DNA from 3 places in the Pseudomonas sp. FP2254 genome. Region 1 is predicted to be linked to each of the others. Evidence: predicted binding sites of a transcription regulator. Region 1 holds the regulator's gene; each other region holds the start of a gene.

Evidence for each region. Region 1 encodes FliA, which starts transcription of late flagellar genes. Its sites were predicted from a motif close to CTAAAGTTTNNNNNNNNNNNGCCGNTAA; they were not measured.
Region 2: the regulator FliA is predicted to act here: its motif matches at 1,656-1,683, upstream of PSH94_RS12175 (methyl-accepting chemotaxis protein).
Region 3: the regulator FliA is predicted to act here: its motif matches at 1,968-1,995, upstream of motA (flagellar motor stator protein MotA).

Annotation. Positions count from the first base shown of each region.
Region 1 covers NZ_CP117444.1:3,861,383-3,865,877, reverse strand. The annotation lists gene flhF (flagellar biosynthesis protein FlhF) at 1-857, shown strand, start outside; gene fleN (flagellar synthesis regulator FleN) at 962-1,795, shown strand; gene fliA (RNA polymerase sigma factor FliA) at 1,792-2,532, shown strand; gene PSH94_RS17660 (chemotaxis response regulator CheY) at 2,702-3,076, shown strand; gene PSH94_RS17655 (protein phosphatase CheZ) at 3,095-3,883, shown strand; gene PSH94_RS17650 (chemotaxis protein CheA) at 3,895-4,495, shown strand, end outside.
Region 2 covers NZ_CP117444.1:2,647,173-2,651,667, reverse strand. The annotation lists gene PSH94_RS12185 (DMT family transporter) at 1-482, opposite strand, end outside; gene gcvA (transcriptional regulator GcvA) at 512-1,462, opposite strand; gene PSH94_RS12175 (methyl-accepting chemotaxis protein) at 1,729-2,943, shown strand; gene PSH94_RS12170 (response regulator) at 2,953-3,321, shown strand; gene PSH94_RS12165 (lipid asymmetry maintenance protein MlaB) at 3,337-3,624, shown strand; gene PSH94_RS12160 (chemotaxis protein CheA) at 3,664-4,495, shown strand, end outside.
Region 3 covers NZ_CP117444.1:568,025-572,519, forward strand. The annotation lists gene PSH94_RS02410 (rhodanese-like domain-containing protein) at 1-303, opposite strand, end outside; gene PSH94_RS02415 (HDOD domain-containing protein) at 361-1,896, opposite strand; gene motA (flagellar motor stator protein MotA) at 2,064-2,915, shown strand; gene motB (flagellar motor protein MotB) at 2,919-3,935, shown strand; gene rsgA (small ribosomal subunit biogenesis GTPase RsgA) at 4,002-4,495, opposite strand, start outside.

The DNA.
Region 1 (4,495 bases):
AGTTGCAAGGCAGCAAGCCGCAGCAAGCCAACCTGTGGCGTCGCCTGCAACGCATCGGCCTGTCCGGCCCGTTGTCCCGCGACCTGCTGGCGTTGACCACTGAAATCGACGAGCCACGCCAGGCCTGGCGCATGCTGCTGGCGCACCTGGCCCGCATGATCGTCACCCCGGAAATCGAACCTCTGGAAGAGGGCGGCGTGATCGCCATGGTCGGCCCTGCCGGCATGGGCAAGACCACCACCCTGGCCAAGCTGGCGGCGCGTTATGTGCTCAAGTATGGCGCGCATAACATCGCGCTGGTGAGCATGGACAGCTACCGTATCGGTGCCCAGGAACAGCTCAAGACCCTGGGGCGCATTCTTAACGTGCCGGTGACTCATGTCGACCCGGGCCAGTCCCTGGCCAACGCCCTGGACCCGCTGCTGCGCAAACGCGTGGTGCTGATCGACACCGCCGGCCTGCAAGCCAGCGATCCGGCGCTGCGCATGCAGCTGGAAAGCCTGGCCGGGCGTGGGATCAAGTCAAAAAATTACCTGGTGCTTGCAACCACCAGCCAGAAACAGGTTCTTACCGCTGCCTACCACAGTTACAAACGCTGTGGGCTGGCCGGTTGCATCCTGACCAAATTGGACGAAACCGCCAGCCTGGGCGAAGTGTTGAGCCTGGCTATCGGTCATGCATTACCGGTCGCCTACCTGACCGACGGGCCGCGGATTCCGGATGATCTGCATCTGCCGCGCCGTCATCAGTTGGTCAGCCGTGCCGTCAGCGTGCAAATGCAGGACGAGCCTAGCGAGGAAGCGATGGCCGATATGTTCGCTGACCTGTACCACAGCCCGGCAAAACGGGTGGGCTGAGCAACATGAACACAATGCAATGTACCTACATTGATGGTCTGCAAGCGATTCACGCGGCCAAGCCATGTAGCCTGCGTCTAAGCAAGACAAGGTAAAGAAATAAAATGGGCAGCATGCATCCCGTACAGGTGATCGCGGTGACCGGCGGCAAAGGTGGCGTCGGAAAAACTAACGTGTCAGTGAATTTGTCCCTGGCGCTGGCAGAGCTTGGCCGTCGCGTCATGCTGCTGGACGCCGACCTGGGACTGGCGAACGTCGACGTTCTGCTGGGGCTGACGCCCAAACACACCCTGGCCGATGTGATCGAAGGCCGGTGCGAGCTGCGCGATGTGCTGCTGCAAGGCCCCGGCGGGATCCGCATCGTGCCGGCCGCTTCCGGCACCCAGAGCATGGTGCACCTGAGCCCCGCGCAGCATGCCGGGCTGATTCAAGCGTTCAGCGATATCGGCGACAACCTCGACGTGCTGGTGATCGACACCGCTGCGGGGATCGGCGAGTCCGTGGTCAGCTTTGTGCGCGCCGCGCAGGAAGTATTGCTGGTGGTCTGCGATGAACCCACCTCGATCACCGACGCCTACGCCCTGATTAAACTCCTTAACCGTGACTACGGCATGAACCGCTTCCGCGTCCTGGCCAACATGGCCCAGAGCCCGCAGGAAGGGCGCAACCTGTTCGCCAAGTTGACCAAGGTCACGGATCGCTTTCTCGATGTCGCCTTACAATACGTCGGCGCAGTTCCCTACGACGAATGTGTGCGCAAGGCCGTGCAGAAACAGCGCGCGGTCTACGAAGCATTCCCTCGTTCGAAATGCGCCTTGGCGTTCAAGGCTATTGCCCAGAAGGTCGATACCTGGCCGCTGCCCGCCAACCCGCGTGGGCATCTGGAGTTTTTCGTCGAGCGATTGGTGCATCAGACGAGCGCAGGGCCAGTGCTATGACATCGAGCGGTTACAACCTCTACAAAAAATCGGCGCGTGACAGCCAGGGTGAACTGATCGAGCGCTATGCGCCCCTGGTCAAGCGCATTGCCTACCATTTGCTGGCCCGGTTGCCGGCCAGCGTGCAGGTGGAGGATCTGATCCAGGCGGGCATGATCGGCCTGCTGGAGGTGTCGACCAAGTACGACGCCACCAAGGGTGCGAGTTTCGAGACGTATGCGGGTATCCGTATTCGCGGCGCGATGCTCGATGAAGTGCGTAAAGGTGACTGGGCACCCCGTTCGGTGCATCGCAATACGCGCATGGTCAGTGACGCAATTCGAGCAATTGAAGCAAAAACCGGTCGTGACGCTAAAGATCATGAAGTTGCGGCCGAACTCCAATTGAGTCTCGACGATTATTACGGGATTTTGAACGATACCTTGGGCAGCCGCCTGTTCAGTTTCGACGACCTGTTGCAGGACGGCGAGCATGAAGGGCTGCACGAGGACGGCGCGAGCGCTCACATGGAGCCGTCGCGCGACCTGGAGGATGAACGCTTCCAGGGGGCATTGGCGGACGCAATCGCCAATTTGCCGGAGCGTGAACGTTTGGTGTTGGCGCTGTACTACGACGAAGAGCTGAACCTCAAGGAAATCGGTGAGGTGCTGGGGGTCAGCGAATCGCGGGTCAGCCAGTTGCATAGCCAGTGCGCCGCCCGCTTGCGGGGACGTCTGGGAGAGTGGCGAGCGCGCTGACAGGCAGTGTGGGGACACTGCAGAGCGATACCGCGTGGGCCATGGGCCTGCGCGGGTTCGGCCCGTGGTGGCCCCGGCAGTCCTTTTTGTGTAATGCCTGTTGATTGAAATGGCGCGTCCAGGTGCTGGGCGCGTTTAAGACTGCTTGGAGGTCGAATTGGACAAGAACATGAAAATCCTCATCGTTGATGACTTCTCAACGATGCGGCGGATCATAAAAAACCTGTTGCGTGACCTTGGGTTCACAAACACGGTCGAGGCGGATGATGGCCTTACGGCGATTCCGATCCTCAACAGCGGGGGCATCGACTTTCTGGTAACCGACTGGAACATGCCGGGCATGACCGGCATCGACTTGCTGCGTCACGTGCGCGCTGACGAAAAACTACGCAGCCTTCCCGTGCTGATGGTGACCGCCGAAGCCAAGCGTGAACAGATTATCGAAGCTGCCCAGGCCGGCGTTAACGGTTATGTGGTCAAACCATTCACTGCACAGGCGTTGAAAGAGAAGATCGAAAAAATCTTCGAACGCATCCACGGCTAATGCCATCGCGGGGGAGCTATGGAGCAGAAAGAAACGTCACAGGGAGACTTTGAGTCAACCCTGAAAAAACATGCTCACCAACTGGTCGACAGCCTTGAAAAAGGTCATTTCGGCGACGCGGTGCAGTTAATCCATGAGCTCAATCAGACCCGTGACCGAGGCCTGTACCAGGAAGTGGGCAAGCTCACGCGCGAGTTGCACAGTGCAATCGTCAATTTCCAGATTGACCCGCACATGCCCCAGGCCGAAGAAATCTCGCAGATTACCGATGCCACCGAACGCCTGTCCTACGTGGTCAGGCTGACTGAGGCCGCGGCCAACCGCACCATGGACCTGGTGGAAAACGCCACGCCTCTGGTCAACGGCATGGCCAATGAAGCCCAGGCCCTGAATGCCGACTGGGGCCGCTTCATGCGGCGGGAAGTGGGGGCTGAAGAGTTCCGCGAGCTGGCACGCCGGGTCGAAGGGTTCCTGTCACGCAGCGAGCAGGACAACCGCACGGTGTCCAGCAACCTCAACGATATTCTGCTGGCCCAGGACTACCAGGACCTGACCGGTCAGGTGATCAAGCGTGTGACGCAGTTGGTCACCGAAGTGGAAAGCAATTTGCTCAAACTGGTGCTCATGGCAGGCCAGGTTGACCGTTTCGCCGGCATCGAACATGACCGCGAAGCGATCCTCTCGGAAAAAGATCCACAAAAACATCTCGCCAAGGGTGAAGGTCCGCAGATTCATGCCGATAAACGTGAAGACGTTGTGTCAGGTCAGGATGACGTAGATGACCTGTTATCCAGTTTAGGCTTCTAAGGAGCACCCACATGAGCTTCGGCGCCGATGAAGAGATCCTTCAGGATTTCCTTGTAGAGGCCGGCGAAATTTTAGAGCAACTGTCCGAACAACTGGTCGAGCTGGAAAGCCGCCCGGATGATGCGAACCTGCTCAATGCAATTTTTCGCGGTTTTCATACTGTAAAAGGGGGCGCCGGCTTCCTCCAGCTCCATGAGCTGGTGGAGTGCTGCCACATCGCCGAGAACGTGTTCGACATCCTGCGCAAGGGTGAGCGGCACGTCGACTCGGAGTTGATGGACGTGATTCTCGAAGCACTCGATGCGGTCAACGGCATGTTCAGCCAAGTGCGCGAACGGGCCCCGATCACCGCTGCCACCCCGGAACTGCTGGCCGCCCTGGCGCGTTACGCGGAGCCTGCCGATCTGGCGGCCGAGCCCGTGGCTGAGGCGGTGGCGGAACCTGAGCCGGCGCCGGAACCGGACGTTACCGACAGCGAGTTCGAACAGCTGCTCAGCTCTCTCAGCGCGGTCAAGGCCGAAGCTGAAGCACCTGCCGCAGCGGCCCCGGCGCAGGCGCCGACCAGCGAAGACATTACCGACGCCGAATTCGAGTCGCTGCTCGATCAGTTGC
Region 2 (4,495 bases), 1.2 Mb from region 1:
ATGCCATCGACAACGCTGTAGGCCGCAATAAAGCAGCCCGTGCCCAGCGCATAGGGCAGGCTGGGCACCGAGAGACTGCGCCCTCTGAAGGCCAGCGAAATAATCCCACCCGACACCAGCGCGATACCGAGCAGTTGGCCAGGCGCGATACTTTCTCCGGCAAAGAAGGCGGCCCCCAGGGTGATCAATACCGGCGACGAACCACGCGAAATCGGATAGACCTGCCCCAGGTCACCGACCCGATAACTGCGCACCAGAAACAGGTTGTAGCCCACATGCAGCAACCCCGACAGCAGCGCGTAGCCCCAACTTTCAACCGCAGGCGGCAGCATGAACGCCGCAGCGACGGTGCAGGTGATGGCAATAGCCATGCACATCACCGTCATCGACCACAGCCGATCGGCACCACTGCGCAGGAGTGCGTTCCAACTGGCATGCAGGAGCGCGGCGAAAAGGACGAGGCAGACCAGATGAATAGGCATGCCCCATTCTAGGTACGTCGGCGGCGGGACTACAGAGAAGTCTCCTCATCGCGGTATGAATGAACACTCATCATTGGCTCCTCTACCTCTCGCACTTTCAGCGCCTCACTGAGCAACCAGCGGCGAAAGCTGACGATATGCGGCAGCGTTTCGACGCCCTTGGGGCAAACAAAGTAATAAGCCAGCGGCGATGGAAAATGCACATCGAACAGCCGCACCAGACGGCCATCGCTGATTTCCTTCTCGACATGCCCGCTGCGCACCAAGGCCACACCCTGGCCGAGCAATGCCGCCTCGACCGTCATGTTGGTATCGCCGAACCTGACGCTTTCCCTGAGCGGCAGATACACCAGCCCCAGGGCCTCGAACCACACCTCCCATTTGGGCGCCAGCTCTGCACCATCCCGGGCCAGCAGCGGGAACTGCAACAACTCGGCGGGGCTTTGCGGTGTTCCGATGCGCCTCAGCAAGTCGGGACTGGCCACGGGAAATACCTGCTCCCCGAACAGGAACTCCGAATGCAGGCCGGGGTAACTGCCCTTGCCCAGTCTGATCGCGACATCGGCCTGTGCGTTGTAGAAGTGAATGATGGTGTCCGTGGTGTCCAACGACACCAGCAGCTCGGGGTGCTGGCGAGCGAGGTTCGGCAGGCGTGGAAGCAGCCACTTCAGGGCAAACGAATAGGTGGTGCTCACGCTGAGTCGGACCCGGCCCTTCTGCTCGCGCAGGTCGCACAACGTCGCCTCCAGGCTGATGAAAAACTCGCGCACGATAGGCGCCAGCGTAGCCCCCGCGGCCGTGAGGCGTAACGCCTTGCCCCGCTCGAACAACTGCAACCCCCACAGCGCCTCAAGGTGCCTGAGCTGGTGACTGACCGCGCTCTGGGTCACATGGAGTTCCTGCGCGGCGGCCGTAAAGGTCGGGTGGCGGGTGGCGACTTCAAAAGCGCGGAGTGTTGCGGTGGGTGGCAGGTCTTTCATCGGGGCAGTATCCATCCAGCCATTAAAAGGGCATTGCATGAACGTAAGCTCATCATAAAGCCAAGCCGATTGAAAACCTCGCCATTCAATTGGCGCAAGCGTGTCTGCTTCGACTAGAGTGCGATAGTGGCCTTTTGACACAGCCCTTCGTCACCTGCTGGTAATAAACCAGACGGAAGGCATGCTGCAGCGCCTAAAGTTGCGGCACATAGGGCAGATAACCCCTATGTTGATTACATCCGCAGTACTGTTCAAGGATCGAACTCATGACCCCGCGCCAATCCAGTCGTACCCCTCTTCCCGGTCATCCGCGTTTTCGTTGGTTCGCTTTCATTCCGGTGGTCCCCGCCGTGATCTGGATACTTTTCCAGTCAACCTCCCCCGCCAACCTGGCTGCTTGTTCGGCGCTGTTGCTGATCGGCCTCGGCGCGTGCGCCTGGAGCGCGAAAGCCCAGCGCGATGCGCTGTTGCGGTTGACTGCCGACGCACTGGCCGAGCAGGCCGAGGCCGAGGCGGCACACGCCGGCAAGGCGTCGCGGGCGCAGCTCGACGAGGTGTTGCTGGGCGCCATGCCGATCTGGGCCAAGCAGGTAGAAAGTTCACGCCAGCAAACCGAAGAAGCCATTGTGAGCCTGGCCAATCGTTTCACCGGGATCGCCGCACGCTTGCAGGAAACCGTCCAGGCTTCGCAGCACGCCGCCGGTGAACTGGATGGGCAGGCCGCCGACGGCGCCCTTAAGGTACTGGCGCGCAGCGACAGCGAACTGAGCCAGGTGATCGACTCGCTCAAGGCCACTCAATCAAGCCGCGACCAGACCCTGGCGCAAGTGCGCAGCCTCACCGCCTACACCGGCGAATTGCGCACCATGGCCGCCGACGTTGCCGCCATTGCCGCGCAGACCAATCTATTGGCCTTGAACGCCGCAATCGAAGCGGCACGTGCCGGTGAAGCCGGGCGCGGCTTTGCGGTGGTGGCCGATGCGGTGCGTAGCCTGTCGAGCAAATCCAGCGAGACAGGCCAGCAGATGTCCGCCAAGGTCGACATCATCAACAACGCCATTACCCAACTCGTGCAGGCCGCCTCCACCAGCGCTGACCAGGACAGCCATTCGGTGGGCGCGTCCGAGCAAAGCATCCAGCTGGTGCTTGAACGTTTCCAGAACATCACCGGGCGCCTGGCCCAATCCGCCGACCTGCTCAAGCAGGAAAGCTACGGCATCCGCGACGAGATGACCGACGTGCTGGTCAACCTGCAGTTCCAGGACCGGGTCAGCCAGATCCTCAGCCACGTGCGCGACAACATGAACGCGTTGCACGACCACTTGCACCAGGCCAAACAGGCACCGGACCAGGCGGTGAGCATCGACGCCCGACAGTGGCTGGCAAGCATGGAGGCCACCTACGCCACCGACGAGCAGCGGCGCACGCACCACGGCAACGCCGCCGCGCAGCAGAATTCCCAAGACATCACTTTCTTTTAGGAGCCCATCATGGCGAAAAGTGTATTAGTGGTCGACGACTCCAGCAGCGTGCGGCAAGTGGTCGGTATCGCCCTGAAAAGCGCGGGTTACGACGTGATCGAGGCCAGCGACGGCAAGGACGCCCTGGGCAAACTCAATGGGCAGAAGGTGCACCTGATCATCAGCGACGTGAACATGCCCAATATGGACGGCATCACCTTCGTCAAAGAAGTGAAGAAGCTGGCCAACTACAAGTTCACGCCGATCATCATGCTGACCACCGAGTCCCAGGAATCAAAAAAGGCCGAGGGCCAGGCCGCAGGCGCCAAAGCGTGGGTGGTCAAGCCGTTCCAGCCCGCGCAGATGCTGGCGGCGGTGTCAAAGCTGATTCTGCCGTGATCCGGGGAGGCTGCCATGTCCATCACCCACGAAACCACTGACGACACGGCTCGCGTGGGCATTGAAGGCGAGCTGACGATCTATACCGTCGCCGAGCTGGCCGCCGCCCTGCTGCCGCAGGTTGGCACCGCCGCCCGCCTTGAGCTAGACCTTTCGCAGGTCACCGAGATGGATGGCGCCGGCCTGCAACTGCTCGCGGTGATCGAGCGTGAAGCCGGCCTCAACGGCATCGCGCTGAGCCTGACCGGTCAGAGCCAGGCCGTCACGCACACACTGCAACTCTGTCGCGGCGCCGCGTTGTAGGCGGCGCCACCGTTTTATTGATCGACAAGGAAAGTCCAGGTGAGCATCAATCTCGATCAGGCACAGCAGACCTTCATCGTAGAGGCCCGTGAACTGTTGCAGGCCATGGAGCAATCCCTGCTGCAACTGGAGAACGAGCCCGACGATCAGGACGCCATCGGCGCAATATTCCGCGCCGCGCACACTATCAAAGGCTCCGCCGGGCTGTTCGGCCTGGCGCCGATCGTGGGGTTCACGCATATCGTCGAAGACGTACTCGACCGCCTGCGCGACGGCGATATTGCGGTGGACGCCGCCTTGATCGCCCTGCTGCTCAAGTGCGGCGACCACATGCTCGAACTGATCGACGTGGTTGCCAGTCGCGGTGAGGCACTGACACCGGACGCATTGGAGCGCGGCGAGGCATTGCGCGAGGCGCTGGGGGTCTACCACCCGCTGCACGCCGCCACGACCGACGACGCATCCGCTGAAGTGGACGACGCCACGACGGCCGACGTGCTCTGGCATATTTCTCTGCGCTTCGGCGTGGACGTGTTCCGCAACGGCATGGACCCGCTGTCGTTCCTGCGCTACCTCGAAACGCTGGGGCAAATCGTGCAGGTCACCACCCTCACCGACCGCCTCCCCGCGCTGGACAACTGGGACCCGGAAAGCTGCTACCTGGACTTTGAGATCGACCTGCGTTCGACTGCCGGCCACGCTACCCTCAACGAAGTGTTCGACTTTGTACGGGACGAGTGTGAAGTCGTCATCACAGCCGTCGATGAAGGCCTCGACGCCACAGCGAGCAGCAGCACTGAACTGGTCACTCAGCCCGAACAAGGCACCATGAGCGCGCCGCCCCAGCGCGTGGCGACGACCAGCGACGCCA
Region 3 (4,495 bases), 2.3 Mb from region 1:
CAACCAGATAAAACGCCCGGCCCAGCCGCCGCCTTCGTCGTCGTACACCACATAGGTAGCGTCCGGCGTGTGGCCGAGTTCGCCAAACAGCTTTTCCAGGTCCGCCTTGTTCGGCAGCAGGCCGGGAGCTGGCGGTTGGCCCAGTTGAGTGCGCTTCGGGTCGACGAAATGTGCGCCGGGGATATGCCCTTCGGCGTAGCGGGCGGCACTGGTGAGGTCCACCACAATCAGGTGTTCGGCACCCAGGCGACTGTGCAGGTCGGCGGATTCGATCACCAGCGGCAAGCCAGAGAAGTCAGGCATGTGAGGTCTCCTGGGCATAAAGGTCGGCGATAAGGGACGGCGATTGTAGCGCAAGCATCAGGCGCCGCGGTTGGTAAAGCCGTGCAGGGCCTTTTCGATGCATTGGGCGGTTTTGCCAAAGGCTTGCACGGTGGTTTCCGAGAATGGCCCACCGCCCTGGTCGGCCACCATCAGCATCACGACCTTGCCATTGCAGCTCAAGGAACGCAGCAGCAAGTGTTCGCCACTGAACAGGCGACTCAGGATTGGCGGCAGCAGCGCGGAGAACTGGGCGTGGTTGTCCGGCGTGAAGCGGACCTGGGCGGACTTTTCCAGCAGGCGCTGCAGCATCGTACTGTGCACCACGTCCAGGCTCAGGTTGGCGGCGTCCTTGGGCAAGCCGTCGACCTGGTGTACGCGCAAGGTGCTTTGGGCGCGGTCGGTCATCAGCAGCATCACCCGTTGCATACCGCTGGCGACCAGCGCCTCTTTGGCGCAGGTGGTCAGGTGCATGGCGTTGGCAAACCGGCTCGGTTCCATCAGCAGTTCGGTGCAGCGGCTTCGCCATACGGCCAGGGCTTCGGCGGTAGGGGGCGGAGCGGGCAGCAAGCCGCGATGGATCTTCTGCACATGCCACGGCCAGATCAGCGACAGCGCCGGATGCCAGAGATCGGGCATCAGCGCGGTGCGGGCGCTGGTTACGGCTTGTTGGTGGACTTGCTGCTGCACCTCGCCCAACGGTTGTTGCAGGTACAGGGCGGTGAGCAATTGCCAGCGCTGCGTGTGCGGGCAGGTCCAGGATTCCTGGGCGGACATTGCCAAGCCATTGGCCAGCAGTACGGTATTGGCCGGCTGGTTCAGCCAGCGGCGCAAGCCGGGGTCGGCGTCGAGCAATTGCTGTTGGTGCAGAGGATCTTCATCGCGGGCGACACGCAGCGACTTGACCAGCATGCGTTGCTCGTTCAGCAGCAGGGTGTAACCCTGGGAGACCCACATCGGCAAATGCCAGGCTTCGGTCAGGCCGATGCACAGGTCCAGCAGGCGCACGCCGAATAATTGCTGCTCGACCACGCGCGCCGACTCGCCCTTGTGGATAACCCGCAGTTCCCATTCTTCCAGCAGCTTGGGATAGGCCACTGCCATCGGCCACAGCGGCGACAGAAACAGCAGGCTGCCCCAATGAATGTCTTGCCACAGCCGCGCCAGGCGGCTGCCGAACAGGCCGTTGGCCTGCTGCGAGGCGTGTTGACTGACCAGCAACAGCTGGCGCAGCGCCGCTGGAATGTCCTGGGCGGGCACTGACGGCAAGCGCGCCAGTAATTCCTCGGCGCGCTTGAGGCCCAGGCGGTTGAGCGCCACCTCGAGGTTTTCCGCCGGCTCGGCCAGGCTGCCATGGGTATGGCTGTTGGCCTCGCGCATCACGCTGAGTACCAGGGCCGGGCTGTTTTGCATCAGCTCGGCAATATCTCGCAACGAACTGCGGCTGTCGCGAATGGCTTTGCATACGCGGTCATGGCTGGCCTGTGGAACAGGCAAGTGCACCTCGTCCAGACGCTTGATCCAGTCGGGGAGGGAGGCAGGTTTTGCAGTTGGGTCGGTTTTTTGTTTAGCCATGGTAGGGGCGCGATCATCACTTGCGGTCAACACGCCCGGAGCGGGCCGAACTGGCTTTTCGCCTTAACGGGCTATAGTCTGGCGCAGTTTTGCCGATAAGTAGAACAAGAGTTTTCCAGTTCCCCCAAATATGTCCATGAACCTGACGGCGCAAGTACTCATCTCCTATGGCTAAAATTATCGGCATCATCGTCGTCCTCGCGAGCGTGCTCGGCGGTTACGTCCTTTCCCACGGTAAAATCGCCGCGTTGATCCAGCCTTTCGAAGTGATGATCATCGGCGGGGCGGCATTTGGTGCATTCCTGCAAGCCAACCCTGGGTACATGACCATGCACGTGGTCAAAAAATCCCTGAGCATGTTCGGTTCGCGCTTCTCCCATACTTTCTATCTGGAAGTGCTGGGCCTGGTCTACGAGATCCTCAACAAGAGCCGCCGCGAAGGCATGATGGCCATTGAGGCCGATATCGAAGACGCCGCAGCCAGCCCGATTTTCGCCAAGTACCCGGCCGTGCTCAAAGACGAGCGCATGACCGCCTATATCTGCGATTACCTGCGCATCATGTCTTCCGGCAACATGGCGCCCCATGAGCTGGAAGGCCTGTTCGACATGGAATTGTTCAGCCTTAAAGAAGAGTTGGAGCACCCATCGCACGCGGTGACTGGCGTCGCCGACGGCATGCCCGGTTTCGGTATCGTGGCGGCGGTACTCGGTATTGTGGTGACCATGGCCTCGCTGGGCGAAGGTGACCAGGCGGCCATCGGCATGCACGTAGGTGCGGCATTGGTGGGTACGTTCTTCGGTATTCTCGCGGCCTACGGTTTCTTCGGCCCGCTGGCGACCTCCCTGGCCCATGACGCCAAGGAAGAAATCAACCTGTACGAATCGATCAAGGCCAGCCTGGTGGCGTCCGCCTCCGGCATGCCGCCTTCGCTGGCGGTGGAGTTCGGTCGCAAGGTGTTGTACCCCAAGCATCGCCCAAGCTTCGCCGAGCTGGAACAAGCGGTTCGCGGTCGCTAAGCCATGGAAAACAACCAGCCGATAATCATCAAGCGCGTCAAGCGCTTCGCTGCGGGGCACCATGGTGGCGCCTGGAAAATCGCCTTCGCCGACTTCGCGACGGCGATGATGGCGTTCTTTCTGGTGCTGTGGCTGATGTCTACCGCTACGCCGGAGCAGAAGATCGCCATCGCCGGCTACTTCAAAGACCCTATCGGTTTCTCGGAAAGCGGCACGCCCTTCGTGATCGACCTGGGCGGTTCGCCTCAACTGGCGCCTGAGCGCACGATCAACCCGGAAGTGAAGACCGAGGCACCCCAGGAGAAAATCCCGGTGGAGCGCGACACGGTCGAGGCCATGGCCGAGCAGGTCGAGCAGGAGCGTCTTGAGCTGTTGCTGCAGGAACTGCAAAACAAGGTTGAGGAAAACCCGCAGTTGCTGAAGTTCAAGGATCAGATTTCCTTCGAGATCACGCCGGACGGTCTGCGCATCCAGATCACCGACGCCGCCAACCGGCCGATGTTCGATTCCGGCAGTGCGCGGTTGAAGCCGTACTTCGAAGACATCCTGCTGGCCATGGCCGACACCATCAAAGCGGTGCCGAACAAAATCAGCATCAGTGGCCATACGGACGCCAAGCCCTATGCGGGCCAAGGCGACTTCGGCAACTGGGAGCTTTCGGCCAACCGCGCCAACGCGGCCCGTCGTGCCCTGGTGGCCGGCAGCTACCCGGATTCGCAAGTGGCGCGGGTGGTGGGTTTTGCCTCTTCGCAGCTGTTTGATGCGAAGGACCCGTTCAACCCGATCAATCGGCGCATCGACATCGTCGTGCTGACTAAAAAGGCCCAGCGCGCGATCGAGGGCGATCAACCCCCTCCGGCACCCACGCCGGGCGCCGGGGCGCCAGGGGAAGTGCCGACCGACCCGAACGCGATCCCGCCAGGAAAGGAGCCATTGCCGGCCCATGAACTGCGGCAGAGGTTGAATCTGTTTGACGATGGCGGTGTGAAAGACCCGACGGTGCCCAGAACGGGCTCTTAACCTGCATATGAAAAGGCCGCGATCATCGCGGCCTTTTCACATCTGCCTCGGCGGGCAGGGCGTCGGTCAGTAACTGCTTTCAGGCAAGCTTGCAATGATCGACCGATAGCTATTCATCCGCTGCTGTTGCACACGGCCATCTTCCAGGGCCTTGAGCAAGGCGCAGCCCGGTTCGCGGTCGTGCTTGCAGTCGCGGAAGCGGCAGGTCCCGATCAGGTCGTTGAATTCGATGAAGCCGGCTTCCACATCGCTGCGGCTGACGTGGCCGAGGCCGAATTCGCGGATACCCGGAGAGTCGATCAGCTCGCCACCGCCGGGGAAGTGGAACAGTCGCGCGGTGGTGGTGGTGTGGGTGCCCTGGCCGGACAGCTCCGACAGTGGCCCCACGCGGGTGTCCACTTCCGGCAGCAGGCTGTTGACCAGCGACGACTTGCCGACGCCGGACTGGCCTACGAACACGCTGATGCGCCCGTCCAACTGTTGTTGCAGTTGTTCCATGCCATTGCCGTGATGGGCCGAGACTTCCAGCACCGGGTAGCCCAGGGTGCGGTAGACCGCCA